Regions from separate parts of the Streptomyces sp. NPDC048650 genome, predicted to be linked through region 4. Evidence: riboswitches for the same ligand, from Rfam matches in the RefSeq annotation. Region 4 holds a riboswitch; each other region holds the start of a gene.
What was found. A riboswitch is a leader RNA that binds a small molecule or an ion and turns the genes downstream of it on or off. The one in region 4 is predicted to bind cobalamin.

Region 1 (3,373 bases), on a different contig from region 4:
GCCGGTGCTGCGGCCGCTGGTCGGCTGGGAGAAGCAGGAGATCATCGACGAGGCCCGGTCCATCGGCACCGCGGAGATCTCCGTGCTGCCGGACGAGGACTGCTGCAAGCTCCTCGCCCCGCCCCGCGTCGCCCTCCGGGCCGGGCTGACGCACCTTCACTCGGTGGAGAAGCGACTCGACCTGGACGACCTGGTGAACGGTCTGCTGCGTGACGTCCAGATCATGTACCCGGGAGAGACCGGCGGGGAGGGGGAGGCCGAAGCGGACGGCCCGGACGGGGGCCCCACGCCCAGCCGCCCCGTTCCGGCCGCGTGTGCGACGGCGCCGTCCGGGACGGTGTCCTCATGACCGGAGACGGCCGGCGGCGGATCTTGGTGATCGGGATCGGCGCAGGGGATCCCGATCATGTGACGCTGGCCGCCGTCCGGGCCATGCGGGACTGCGAGGTGTTCTTCCTCCTGGACAAGGGCGCACAGGCATCCGAGCTGACCCGGCTGCGCAGGAATCTGGTGGCCGAGCACGCCGGTCCCGGGCACCGGGTGGTCGAGGCCGCGGACCCGCGCCGCGATCGCTCCCCCGCGAGCCCGGCCGGCTATCAGGCGCAGGTCGTCGACTGGCGCCACCGCCGCGCCGCCCTGTACGAGCGCCTCATCCGGGACGAGCTGGCGCCGGGCGGGACCGGCGCCTTCCTGGTGTGGGGTGACCCCGCTCTCTACGACAGCACGATCGACACGCTGGAAGAGGTCGTCGGCCGCGGTGCGGTGTCCTTCACCTACGACGTGATTCCCGGGGTGAGCAGCCTCTCGGTGCTGGCCGCCCGGCACCGTACGACACTGACCCGGCTCGGCCGCCCGGTCCGGATCGCACCCGGTCGGCACGTTGCCGGGTCCGGGCTCGCCGAGGGCGAGGACGTCGCCGTGATGCTCGATGTCGGTGCGGCACTCACCGTCCACCAGGAGGAGGGCTGGTGGGTGTACTGGGGCGCCTACGTCGGCACACCCGAGGAGCTGCTCGTCTCCGGACCGTTGGCCGAAGTCGCCGACCGGGTACTGGAGTTGCGTGCCGCGGCCCGGGAGCGTCACGGCTGGATCATGGATGCCTGCCTGCTGCGGGCGGATGACCCGGAGCCGCCGGCAGATGCCGTGTCTCCCGTGCGCGGAGGCTAGAACCCCGCCCGCGCGTCCCGCTGTTGCACGCCGGTGTACGTCGCCCACGGCCGGATGGGCCCGTTGCGCGTCGACGGTGACCGAAGCCCGTGCTCTTGCGTTGGGCGGCGAGCGCCTCGTCCGGCCACCGTCTGGCCGCCATCTGGTCAGCAGGGCCATTTCCGGCCATGTGACAGCCGACGCACCGCTCGCCGTCCGACGCACCGCGGGACCGCCCACCGACGACGGCGTGCGCGCCGACATCGCCGCCGCGCCCTGAAACCGCACCCCGCCGGTGGCTCATCTCACAGTCCGACATGTGAGCAAAGGCACCCGATACGAGGGCCACGCTCTAGGCTGGGTGGGCAATTGGTTCGCCCCGTCCGCCAGACGGGCCGCGTCGTAAGAGGGAACCCGGTGAGAATCCGGGACTGCCCCGCAGCGGTGAGTGGGAACGACCGCCGTCATACGCACTGGATCCGAGCCGCGGATCCGGGAAGCGACGGCCAGTAGGTGCCCGCCGGAGGATTCCGGCAGGCGCGCCCGCGAGTCCGAAGACCTGCCCGTTGCCCGTGCACGCCCATGCGTGGACGGAGATCCCGGTGACCTCGAGGGCGGGTCGGCGTACATACCAGGCGGACACGTGCGTCGCGAACGCACCGTGGTTCCGTCCGGTCCGTCACCGCTTCGCGTTCCTCGTCCCGTCGCCGGGGCTTGCAGGCACATCCGCGAAGGAGAGTTCCGTGACAGCGAAGTCCGCAGCCGCGGCAGCACGGGCCACCGTGTACGGCTACCCCCGCCAGGGACAGCACCGGGAACTGAAGAAGGCAATCGAGGGCTATTGGAAGGGCAAGGTCACCGCCGAAGCCCTCAAGGAGACCGCCCGCACCCTGCGCCATTCCCACTGGCAGGAGCTGGCCGACGCCGGCATCCACGAGGTGCCCACAGGTGACTTCTCGTACTACGACCACGTGCTGGACACCAGCGTCATGGTCGGTGCTGTCCCGGACCGTCACCGCGCCGCCGTCTCGGCCGACGCGCTCGACGGCTACTTCGCCATGGCGCGCGGCACGCAGGACGTGGCGCCGCTGGAGATGACGAAGTGGTTCGACACCAACTACCACTACCTGGTGCCGGAGTTGGGGCCGGACACCGTCTTCACCGCCGACTCCACCAAGCAGGTCGCCGAGCTCAAGGAAGCCCTCGCGGTCGGTCTCACCGCGCGGCCGGTTCTCGTCGGGCCCCTCACCTATCTCCTGCTGTCCAAGCCCGCCCCGGGCGTGGCTGCCGACTTCGAGCCCCTGACGCTGCTGGACCGGCTGCTGCCGGTCTACGCCGAGGTCCTCGCCGATCTGCGCGCCGCCGGCGCCGAGTGGGTGCAGCTCGACGAGCCCGCCCTCGTCCAGGACCGCACCCCGGCCGAGCTGAACGCCGCCGCACGCGCCTACCGCGAGCTGGGTTCCCTCACCGACCGTCCGAAGCTTCTGGTCGCCTCGTACTTCGACCGGCTCGGCGACGCCCTGCCCGTCCTGGCCAAGGCTCCGGTGGACGGTCTGGCGCTCGACTTCACCGACGCGGCCGCAGCCAACCTCGACGCGCTGGCGGCCGCCGGCGGTCTGCCGGGCAAGCGCCTGGTCGCGGGCGTGGTCAACGGCCGCAACATCTGGATCAACGATCTGGAGAAGTCGCTGTCCACCCTCGGCACCCTGCTCGGCCTCGCCGACCGGGTCGACGTGGCCGCGTCCTGCTCTCTCCTGCACGTGCCGCTGGACGCCACCGCCGAACGCGACATCGACCCGCAGATCGTCCGCTGGCTGGCCTTCGCCAAGCAGAAGACCGCGGAGCTGGTGACCCTGGCACGGGGCCTGGCACAGGGCACCGACACCATCGCCACCGAACTCGCCGCGAACCGCGCCGACCTGGCCTCCCGGGCGAATTCCGCCCTCACCCACGACCCGGCCGTGCGTGCCCGTGCCGCCGCCGTCACCGACGCCGACGGCCGCCGCTCGGCGCCGTACGCCGCGCGCGCAACGGCCCAGCGGGCCCACCTCGGGCTGCCGCTGCTGCCGACCACCACCATCGGCTCCTTCCCCCAGACCGACGCACTGCGGAGCGCCCGCGCCGACCTGCGGACCGGGCGGATCGACACGGCCGGCTACGAGGACCGCATCAAGACCGAGATCCGTGACGTCCTCGGCTTCCAGGAGAAGGCCGGCATCGACGTCCT
Region 2 (3,373 bases), on a different contig from region 4:
GGCGTACGCCACCCTGGCCCTGGGCTCCGCGCTGGCGCTCTTCATGTACCCGCACTCGATCACCGCCACGCTGTCCTCCCGCAGCCGCAACGTGATCCGCCGCAACACGACCATCCTGCCGCTGTACTCGCTGATGCTGGGGCTCCTGGCACTGCTCGGCTTCATGGCGATCAAGGCCGGCACGGACATCAAGGGCAACCCTCAGCTGGCCATTCCGCAGCTGTTCGAGGACATGTTCCCGAGCTGGTTCTCCGGCGTCGCCTTCGCCGCGATCGGCATCGGCGCGCTCGTACCGGCCGCCATCATGTCCATCGCCGCGGCCAACCTCTTCACCCGCAATGTCTACAAGGACTTCCTCAAGCCGGACGCGACCGCGGCGCAGGAGCACAAGGTCGCCAAGCTGGTCTCGCTGCTGGTGAAGGTGGGCGCGCTCGTCTTCGTCCTCACCATGGACAAGACCGTCGCCATCAACTTCCAGCTGCTGGGCGGCATCTGGATCCTGCAGACCATGCCCTCCCTGGTCGGCGGCCTGTTCACCCGCTGGTTCCACCGCTGGGCCCTGCTGGCCGGCTGGGCCGTCGGCATGCTCTACGGCACCCTCGCGGCCTACGGCGTGGCGAGCCCCACCCAGGCCCACTTCGGCGGCTCCAGCAAGGCGATCCCCGGCATCGGCGAGATCGGCTACATCGGCCTGACCGCGTTCGTGCTGAACGTCGTGGTCTCGGTCGTGCTGACCTTCGTCCTGAAGGCCGTGAAGGCACCGGACGGCGTCGACGAGACCAGCCCCGCGGACTACACCGCGGACGTCGGCGACAAGGGCGTCACCCCGGACCTGCCGCCGGCCACCGCGGAGGCACCGGCCGGGCACTGAGCCGCCGCCCGGCACCGAACGACCGCCGGGCACCGCACCACTGCCGCCTTCGGGCCGCCGCATCCCTCGGGGACGCGGCGGCCCGTTCGCGTGGCGGGGCGGGCGGTCAGCTCACCCGGTCCTTCAGCGGCTCGGTGTCGAGCGTGATGCCGACCGGCTCCGGCAGGGCGAGCGATGTGCCGTAGGGAACGGTGTGGACGTTCTCGTAGCGGCCGGCGTCGGGTTCACTGAACGCGGGGCCACCGACAGCCACACTGCACCGCATGGACATCACGATCAGGCCCGCCCGGCAGGCCGAATTCACCGCCGTCGGTGACCTCTTGATGCAGGTCTATCTGGCCGACGGGCTGCTGGTGTTCGGGGAGGACGACCCCTACGCGGCCGAGCTGCGGAAGGTCGCGCACCGCGCGGAGCACGCCGAGGTGCTGGTGGCCGAGGCGGCGGACGGGGCGCTGCTGGGCGCGGTCACCTTCGCCGCGTACGGCAGTCCGTACGCGGATCTGGCGGGCCCCGGGGAGGGCGAGTTCCGGATGCTGGCGGTGCGGGCCGAGGGGCGCGGGCGGGGCGTCGGGGCGGCACTGGTGAGGGCTTGCCTGGAGCGTGCACGGAGGCTCGGGCTGCGGGCGATGGTGCTCTCCAGCCAGCGGCATCTGCTGCCCGCCCACCGGCTCTATCGCCGCCTGGGCTTCCTCCGCGCCGGGGAGCGGGACTGGGATCCGGTGCCGGACATCACACTCTGGGCCTTCGTCCGCGAGCTCGACTGAGCGGCTTCCAGGGCCCTCCCGCGCCCCGGCGGCGTTCGCACGTCTGTGGGAATACAATCCGGCGACGACACAAGATGTGGGGGTGCGTGCGGGGAGCAGCACAAGATGTATGCTCGTCTCGCTGTCGCCGCAGGGAAATCCGGTGGGAATCCGGAACTGTCCCGCAACGGTGTACGAGCGCGCCCAGGTTGCCTTACGGCCAGCTCGCGCGTCCAGAAAGTCCGAGGACCTGCCGACAGTACGCCCGCACCGCCATCGGTGCGGACGTCGCTACGTCCGGGCCCCGAGGGTTGGGCCGGTGGACGCCGCGCGGTGTGCCCGCGCACCCCTGCCCGTACGGGGGTGCGGCATGCCCGCGTGCGCCCGTCGCGCCGCCGCCCTCCCGGCCCCCGCCGAGTGAGGGAGAGCATCACGTGACCATCGCGCCAACGGAGCCCGCGTCAGACGCCGAGGTCGTGCCGCCCGTGGTGGCCGCACCCGGCGCTTCCGCGAACGGCACGCCGGGGACGGACGCACCGGGCGTCGCCCTGCTGCGCACCCTGACCGAGCTGACCGCGGACCTGACCGCGACCGACCCCGGAAAGGTGGCCGCCGCCGCGCTGCGCGGCCGGCACCCGGGCTCGGACGAGGCCGAGTTGCGCTCGCTGGCCATCGAGGCCGCGGCCGGACTGATCGGTGACGAGCCGCAGTACTCCCGGCTCGCCGCGCGACTGCTCACCCTCGCCATCGCCGAGGAGGCCGCCGGCCAGGGCGCCACCGGCTTCTCCGCCTCGGTCGCGACCGGCCACCGCGAGGGCCTGATCGCCGACGGGACCGCGGAGTTCGTCCGCACGCACGCGGACCGGCTGAACGGGCTCGTGGACAAGGCCCTGGCGGACGGCGCCGACGACCGGTTCGGCTACTTCGGGCTGCGCACCCTGCACTCCCGCTACCTCCTGCGGCACCCCCTCACCCGGCAGGTCATCGAGACGCCCCAGCACTTCCTGCTCCGGGTGGCCTGCGGCCTCGCCGAGGACCACTCCGAGCGGGCGCTGGCCGATGTCGCCGAGCTGTACCGGCTGACCAGCACGCTCTCCTACCTGCCCTCGTCCCCGACCCTCTTCAACTCCGGCACCCGCCACCCGCAGATGTCCTCCTGCTATCTGCTGGACTCGCCGCTGGACGAGCTGGACTCGATCTACGACCGGTACCACCAGGTCGCCCGGCTGTCGAAGCACGCGGGCGGCATCGGCCTGTCGTACTCCCGTATCCGCGCCCGGGGTTCGCTGATCCGCGGCACCAACGGGCACTCCAACGGCATCGTGCCGTTCCTGCGCACGCTGGACGCCTCGGTCGCGGCCGTCAACCAGGGCGGCCGGCGCAAGGGTGCCGCCTGTGTCTACCTGGAGACCTGGCACGCGGACATCGAGGAGTTCCTCGAGTTGCGCGACAACACCGGTGAGGAGGCCCGCCGGACGCACAACCTGAACATCGCCCACTGGATCCCGGACGAGTTCATGCGCCGCGTGGAGGCGGACGCCGACTGGTCGCTGTTCTCGCCCTCCGACACCCCGGAGCTGGTGGACCTGTGGGGCGAGGAGTTCGACGCCGCGTACCGCAGGGCCGAGGCCGACGGCCGTGCGCTCAAGCAGATTCCGGCGCGGGTGCTGTACTCCCGCATGATGCGCACCCTGGCGCAGACCGGCAACGGCTGGATGACGTTCAAGGACGCCGCCAACCGCACCGCCAACCAGACCGC
Region 3 (3,373 bases), on a different contig from region 4:
CGGCCGGTGGCCGCCGGCCGGCCGTCGACCCCGACCGGCGTACCTACGTCCCCTACCCGGTGGACACGTCGGGCAGCGACAGGTGAGGCGCCGCAGGGGAGCCGGAAGGAGTACGGGCCCGGGGCGGTGCAAGCGCCGGGCGCACCGAGAATGCGTTCTGGCACTCTGATGCCGGTGTTCAGGGCATCTCGTCCTGGTGACGGCGGCGCAGCAGCGCCGTGATCGCACAGCGCAGGCATTCAGGGTCGCTCTCGTCGGCCGTTCCGGCATGGAGACGGCAGGCCGGCGCTTCCTGATGCCCGACGGCGCCATCCGGCTCGGGGGAGGCGGTCATGGGGCCGCCGACCAGAGCCGTGAGCTCCGCGATGAGCCTCTCGTCCCGTTTGACCTGCTGGGCGAGTACCCGGATGCGCGCGCTCTGGCCACCGATCTGGCGGCGGCTGGCAATCAGCTGTTCGTACTCCTGCAGGGTCAGGGCGACCGCCTCGCGGCCGCCGAGGGTGATGCGGCGCGGCTGGGGATGTCTGGCCACTGGGATTCTCCGCTCGTCGCCCCCCGTTGTCGTGCTCTCTCGACCGACCCGATCGGCTGGACTCGTCCGGCGGGCGGGCTTGGGCCGGCAGTTCGACACAGCCTGCTCGTCGTGTCATGTCGGTGATCCGAGTCGTCGGTGTCCGGAGAACGCGAGAGGGCCCTCGGATGGTTCCGAAGGGCCCTCTCGTGTCCTGGCTTTGTCCTGAAGGAATCAGTTCGCGGCTCGAACTGCCTGCTCGGACGTGGCGGTCGCGGGCTTCGGGTTCAGCAACCGCTCGGCCAGCTCACCGAAGACCAGGCCGAACCCGCCCCACAGGGTGAGTTGAATGGCGAGAGCGGAGATACGGAAGCGCCACAGCAGCATCGCGGGGAAGTCCTTCGGCACCTCGTTGACGACCGGCAGGAAGGCGTACGCCAGCCCGATCACGAGGACGAAGGCGGCCACCGCGACGACCGTGGCGTACCAGGTGCCCAGCTGCGGGGCGAGCCGCTTGCCGAGGATGGTGGCGCCGATCGCGAGGAGCACGCTGAGCAGCATCATCAGGAAGTACAGGGTCGTGCGCTTGCCGATGGTGTCGGGGTCACCGACCGACGGCGGGTTGGCCGGGTACTTCAGGAACGGCACGACGTACACGGCGAGCAACGCGCTGCCGGACAGCAGCAGCGCGGTGGCGCGCGGGGTGAAGCGGCCGACGCGGCCGAGCGCGAAGCAGTAGGCGAGGGCGGCGATGCCGCCGAATGCGATCCCGTAGACCAGGACGCCGGTCGCGAGACCGGCGGTGGACTGCAGAGCGCGGGAGACGAGCTCGACCTCGTGCTCGTGTGCCGGGGCGTGGGCCTCCTCGAAGCCGATGGCGCCGTCGACGTTCGGCTCACCGAGGAAGTAGGCGACGATCAGGGCGAGCACGCCGGCCCCAAGGCCGGCGAGCATGCCCCGAACGAGCAGGTTTCTTACCGTTGCGGAATTCATGAGTGTGCGGCGTCCCTCGGGTCAGTGGCAGGGGAAGCCGAGCAGGTGGCGTCCGTCGTGCACCCACTCGTGCACCTCCGCGCCACTGACCACGGAGGTGGCGCCCTGCTCGGCGCCGACGAAGTAGAGCAGGACGAGCATCAGGATGCCGAAGAAGGCCGCCCAGGGGGCTATCGCCTTGAGCGGTAGCTTGCCGGGGACGACGGGGTTGGTGGCTGTCGGCTGAGCGACGGTCTGCGCCATGGCAGGACCTCCTCTGGGAGTTCGCGTCCCATCTCGGTGGTGCACATGACGACGGCTACGGGTCTGACTCACGAGGTACCCCAGCGAGCTGCGGTGCCTCGTACACAGTGGCGCGACCGTTCCGGATTCTCACCGGCTTCCGACTTGCCGTCGTCAATATCGGATGAACGGTACCGCGTCCCCGGTGCCCGGCCAAGACCGGCCACCTGGCGTGATCTCCCTCGTCCGCCGGTGGCCCGGTACCCCACGGCGACATGGAACACCGGGGACGATGCCTGCCGGGGCCCCCGGACCGGAACGCGGACCGACCGTGACGGTTACGATCCGGCCCGGACCACTCAGCCCGAACCGAGGAGAACCGGTGCCGCAGGAGCCGATGGCCGCAACGCTCGGCCGCGCCGCCGCCGTGGGCCCCTTCTTCTCCGTACGGACCCATGCCGGAGCACCGCGCGACCAGGGCTTTCTCCCCCTGGCGGAGCTCTACCGAGAGGGCGGCTCACCGGCACTGCGCAACCGCCTGGAGACGGTGGCCACGCGGCTCGGCACGGCAGAGCGGCGGGTCGCCGCGTCCCTCGTCCACCAGGGACTCGCCGGGCGCCTGTGGTCGATCGCCTTCGCACCCGCGGTGCTGGCCGGACGCGTCCCCGATCTTGGCGGCGACGCCTTGTGGTGGCATCCGGAACGGAGCACACCCGACGAACTCTGGCTTCCCGCCCCGTCCCCCCTGCCGTCGGCCTCCGAGGAAGATCTCACGGACCGACTACGAGCAGCCGTTCTGCAGAGTCACCTGGTGCCGCTGCAGCAGGCCATCAGCGCCGTGTCCCCGATCTCCCCCCGAGTGCTGTGGGGCAATGCCGCCTCGGCGCTGGTCGGCACCCTCCGCGTACTGCACGACTGGTGCCGCCGGACCGGCCATCGGGAAGCGGCGGAACGAGCCGTGGCACTGACGGCGTCCCTCCTCGACGACGCGCCGCTGCGCGACTGCGGAACCCTGGATCCCGCCGTCCCTGAATTCTCACGACGCAGTTGCTGCCTGTACTACCGCGTGCCAGGTGGCGGGCTGTGCGGGGACTGCGTGCTGAGGCGGACCGGGCGATAGCGCGCCGGCCCCGCCGAACCGGGTGGTGGGCGATCCGTGCAGCCGAGGAGGGGATGTGCGCAACGAATGGTTGTGCACGCCGGCTGATCGGTTGTTTGCTCTCGCCATCTCCTCCTCGCTTTGATGCCGGAGGGCGTGTGTGGTTGTTCAGACCGGCGAGAGGCGTGTGGGGCATGACGGGCAGGCGGGCGCTGGGGCGGCGGTTCGGGTGGTTGTGGGCGGCGTTTGCGGTCAGCTCGTACGGCACAGGGCTCGGCTTCGGCGCGTTCCCCCTGATCGCGATCCTCGTGCTGCACTCCGGGCCGACCCAGGTGGCGGCGCTGGCTGCCGCAGGACGGGCCGTGGGGGCCGTCGTCGCGGTGCCGCTCGGCCCCTGGGTGGAGTTCCGCCGCAAGCGGTCGGTGATGGTCGCGATGGACCTGGCGCGGTTCGCGGCGATGATGAGCATCCCCGTCGCGTTCGCGCTCGACCGGCTCAGCTTCGCCCAGCTCCTCGTCGTCTCCGTCGTCGTCGCCGCGGCCAACATC
Region 4 (3,373 bases):
ACCGCGGTGGCCGCTCCCACCGCGCGCAGCAAACGCACCGTCATCCGCCGCCCGCCTCCTTCCTCGTCGCCCCCGTCACCTCACCAACAGCCTTCCGCACGGACACCCTTCCCAAACGACATCTCCAGTGTCATCATGACATCATGAGTGTCGTTGAGTCGGGCGCCGGCGACGAGTCGGCCCCCACCGAAGAGCTGCTGTACGACGTCATACGGCGCCTGTGGCCCCTGCACCGCACGATCGTGCGCGCGGTGGAGCGGGAGCTGGAGGGCACGGGCATGACCGCCGGCGAGCACGCGCTGCTCGACGCGCTGCGCAGCCAAGGCCCGCGGACGGTGCCGCAGTTGGCCCGCTCACTGGGCCTCGACCGACAACCGGTACAGCGCTGGGTGAACCACGCTTCGGAGCTGGGCCTGGTCGTGACGGCACCCAACCCCGCACACCGCCGCTCCTCGCTGATCCGACTCACCGCCGAGGGCGGTGAGGTGATGCGCGGAATCCAGGAGTCCGAGGCCGGCGAACTCCGCCGCGGACTGACCGACCTGTCCGCGGACGACATCTCGACGACGCTGCGCGTACTCGACCGACTCGGCGAGGAATTCCGGCACCTGGCGGACGGCTCGCACGTTGCCCCAGAGGATCTCGACAACAAGGACAACCAACCCGAATAACCCCACCGGCCCACGCCGGGGACGGCCCGCTCCCCGTCCCCGCCCACACAAGGAAGTGCACGCAGCATGACCCACCCGTACAGCGCCTGGACCGAACTCGACAACGGCACCGTGCCGGTCAGGGATGGCGAGCTGTTCTACGAGACGGCCGGCGAGGGCCCGGCGGTGGTGCTGCTGCACGGCGGTGTGCTCGACCAGCGCATGTGGGACGAGCAGTTCTCCTGGCTGGTGGGCTCCGGCCACCGCGTGATCCGGTACGACTCCCGCGGCCACGGCCTGTCCTCCACCGTGGCCGGGGACTGGGCCAACCACGACGATCTCTGCGCCCTCCTCGACGCCCTGGATGTGCCGAGCGCCGTCCTCGTCGGCCTTTCGCACGGCGCCCGGGTGGCCCTCGACACCGCCGTCGCCCACCCCGAGCGGGTCGGCGCCCTGGCGCTCGCCTCCCCCGGGATCAGCGGCCGCGCCTTCACCGACCCGTTCATCCTGGAGCACATCGGCGCACAGGTGGCGGCGATCGGCGCACCGGACGGCATGGAGCGGTATGTCGAGCACTTCCTGCGGATGTGGGTGGACGGCCCGCACCGCGGACCGTCCGATGTCCATCCCGGGCTGCGCGAGCGGATGCGCGCCTCGGCCGCGGCGACGGTCGAGGTCCACGCCGACGGCATGGGTGCCGGTATGCCGGTCGAAGTCGGCGCCGCCGGCCGGCTGTCCGAGATACGGGTGCCGACGATCGTGTTCGACGGTGACCTCGACAGCACGGACATCGCCGCCAACGCCCACGCGATCACCCTCGCCGTCCCCGGCGCCCGCCGGATCCGGATACCGGCCGCCGCCCACATGGTCAACCTGGAGAACACCGTGCTCTTCGACCGCGAACTGCGGGCCTTCCTGTCGGCCTTGCCGCGCTGAGGGTCCGGCCGCCAAGGGGCCGTCGGTGACGTTCGGGGTCGGCGGTTAGAGTGGCTGTGCCGTGGTGTTCGGGAAGACCGGTGACGGACCTTGTGGTCCCAGACCGGAGCGGCCCTCGCCACTGTGATCGGGAAGTCTCCGTTCCTTCCGTACGCGCGTGAGCGCATACGGCGCCACTGACCGCAGCCCGCGGCCGGGAAGGCGGGAGCGGATGCGTGCACCCGTAAGCCAGGAGACCGGCCACGGCATCTCACGAACTGATCCACGAGGTGCTGGAGCGTGACCGACGGATGGCCCTGTCCACCGATACCCCGACGACCCCTGCCCCCGCCGCGTTCCGCTGGCGCCGGCAGGACACCGTCCGCACGGCGGGCCTGATCGCCGTCATAGCCGGGCTGCACGTCGTCGCCTTCGGCGTGCTCTTCCTTCTCGTGGTCCCGCACCGCTACACCGTGGGGAGCCAGGTCTTCGGCGTGGGGCTCGGCATCACCGCCTACACCCTCGGCATGCGGCACGCCTTCGACGCGGACCACATCGCGGCCATCGACAACACCACCCGCAAGCTGATGGCCGACGGCAAGCGGCCGGTCTCGGTGGGCTTCTGGTTCGCCCTCGGCCACTCCAGCGTGGTCGTCGCGATGGCCGCCCTGGTCGCGGGCGGCGCCCAGCTCGCGGGCACCCTGCTCAACGATCGGTCCCGCACCCACCAGATCCTGGGCACCGTGGGCACCACGGTGTCCGGAAGCTTCCTCTACCTCATCGCCGCCCTCAACCTCATCGCGCTGGCCGGGATCTGGCGGGTCTTCCGCGGTCTGCGCGAGGGCCGCTTCGACGAGGCCGAGCTGGAGCAGCGGCTCGATTCGCGCGGCTTCATGAATCGCGTCCTGGGCCGGTTCACCCGCTCCATCTCCCGCCCGGGCCAGATGTTCCCGCTGGGCTTCCTCTTCGGGCTCGGGTTCGACACGGCGACCGAGGTCACGCTGATGGTGATGGCGGGCAGCGGCGCCGCGGCCGGTCTGCCCTGGTACGCCGTGCTGTGCCTGCCGCTGCTGTTCGCCGCCGGAATGAGCCTCTTCGACACCCTGGACGGCACCTTCATGAACTTCGCCTACCAGTGGGCGTTCTCCAACCCGGTGCGCAAGGTCTACTACAACCTCACCATCACCGGCCTGTCCATCGCCGTCGCCTTCCTCATCGGCACGATCGAGCTGGTCACCGTCCTGCACGACAAACTCGGCCTCAACGACGCGGTGACCGGCTGGATTTCCGGCCTCGACCTCGACAACGTCGGCTTCATCATCGTCGGCCTGTTCGTGCTGGTGTGGGCGGCGGCACTGGCGTACTGGCGGCTGGCCGGGGTCGAGAAGCGCTGGGCAACGCGGGCAACGTCGGGCTCCTGACCCCCGGGCAACGCCCGGGCGGCGTCGGGCTCCTGACGCCCGGCCGGTGAACCGGCACACAGGGCCCGTCCACCGCTTCTGCCGTACCGCCCGTCAGGTGGCCGAGCCGGCGGCCGCACCGGTCATCAGGTCGGGCCCCCAGCGCTCGAGCTCCGCCGCGAGATCGAGCGGCCGCAGCCGGTGCGTCTCGTCCGGGCCCGGCCAATCCTCCCGCGGCACCCGCCACATCACCTCGAACTCGTTGCCGTCCGGGTCCTTGGCGTACAGGGACTTGGAGACGAGGTGGTCCGTGGCACCTACCAGGGCGCCGCGGGCCGCGAGCCGGGCCTCGGTCGCGGCGAGTTCGCCGAGCGTGCCGACCTCCCACGCCAGGTGGTAGAGCCCGGC

Region 1: linked by a shared signal. The riboswitch ahead of metE (5-methyltetrahydropteroyltriglutamate--homocysteine S-methyltransferase) and the one ahead of ACGFML_RS12260 (HoxN/HupN/NixA family nickel/cobalt transporter) in region 4 are both predicted to bind cobalamin.
Region 2: linked by a shared signal. The riboswitch ahead of ACGFML_RS03605 (ribonucleoside-diphosphate reductase subunit alpha) and the one ahead of ACGFML_RS12260 (HoxN/HupN/NixA family nickel/cobalt transporter) in region 4 are both predicted to bind cobalamin.
Region 3: linked by a shared signal. The riboswitch ahead of ACGFML_RS29890 (CbtB-domain containing protein) and the one ahead of ACGFML_RS12260 (HoxN/HupN/NixA family nickel/cobalt transporter) in region 4 are both predicted to bind cobalamin.

What each region holds. Positions count from the first base shown of each region.
Region 1 covers NZ_JBICVM010000013.1:73,369-76,741, forward strand. Annotated here, with positions in the region: gene thiI (tRNA uracil 4-sulfurtransferase ThiI) at 1-349, shown strand, start outside; gene cobF (precorrin-6A synthase (deacetylating)) at 346-1,167, shown strand; cobalamin riboswitch at 1,500-1,728, shown strand; gene metE (5-methyltetrahydropteroyltriglutamate--homocysteine S-methyltransferase) at 1,890-3,373, shown strand, end outside.
Region 2 covers NZ_JBICVM010000001.1:783,079-786,451, reverse strand. Annotated here, with positions in the region: gene mctP (monocarboxylate uptake permease MctP) at 1-871, shown strand, start outside; gene ACGFML_RS03615 (hypothetical protein) at 978-1,136, opposite strand; gene ACGFML_RS03610 (GNAT family N-acetyltransferase) at 1,135-1,635, shown strand; cobalamin riboswitch at 1,728-1,887, shown strand; gene ACGFML_RS03605 (ribonucleoside-diphosphate reductase subunit alpha) at 2,049-3,373, shown strand, end outside.
Region 3 covers NZ_JBICVM010000013.1:81,162-84,534, forward strand. Annotated here, with positions in the region: partial or broken gene ACGFML_RS29875 (short-chain fatty acyl-CoA regulator family protein) at 1-86, shown strand, start outside; gene ACGFML_RS29880 (hypothetical protein) at 179-532, opposite strand; gene ACGFML_RS29885 (CbtA family protein) at 746-1,504, opposite strand; gene ACGFML_RS29890 (CbtB-domain containing protein) at 1,526-1,747, opposite strand; cobalamin riboswitch at 1,783-1,940, opposite strand; gene ACGFML_RS29895 ((2Fe-2S)-binding protein) at 2,109-2,846, shown strand; gene ACGFML_RS29900 (MFS transporter) at 3,020-3,373, shown strand, end outside.
Region 4 covers NZ_JBICVM010000003.1:651,161-654,533, reverse strand. Annotated here, with positions in the region: gene ACGFML_RS12275 (hypothetical protein) at 1-44, opposite strand, end outside; gene ACGFML_RS12270 (MarR family winged helix-turn-helix transcriptional regulator) at 144-671, shown strand; gene ACGFML_RS12265 (alpha/beta fold hydrolase) at 738-1,586, shown strand; cobalamin riboswitch at 1,632-1,846, shown strand; gene ACGFML_RS12260 (HoxN/HupN/NixA family nickel/cobalt transporter) at 1,877-2,986, shown strand; gene ACGFML_RS12255 (VOC family protein) at 3,080-3,373, opposite strand, start outside.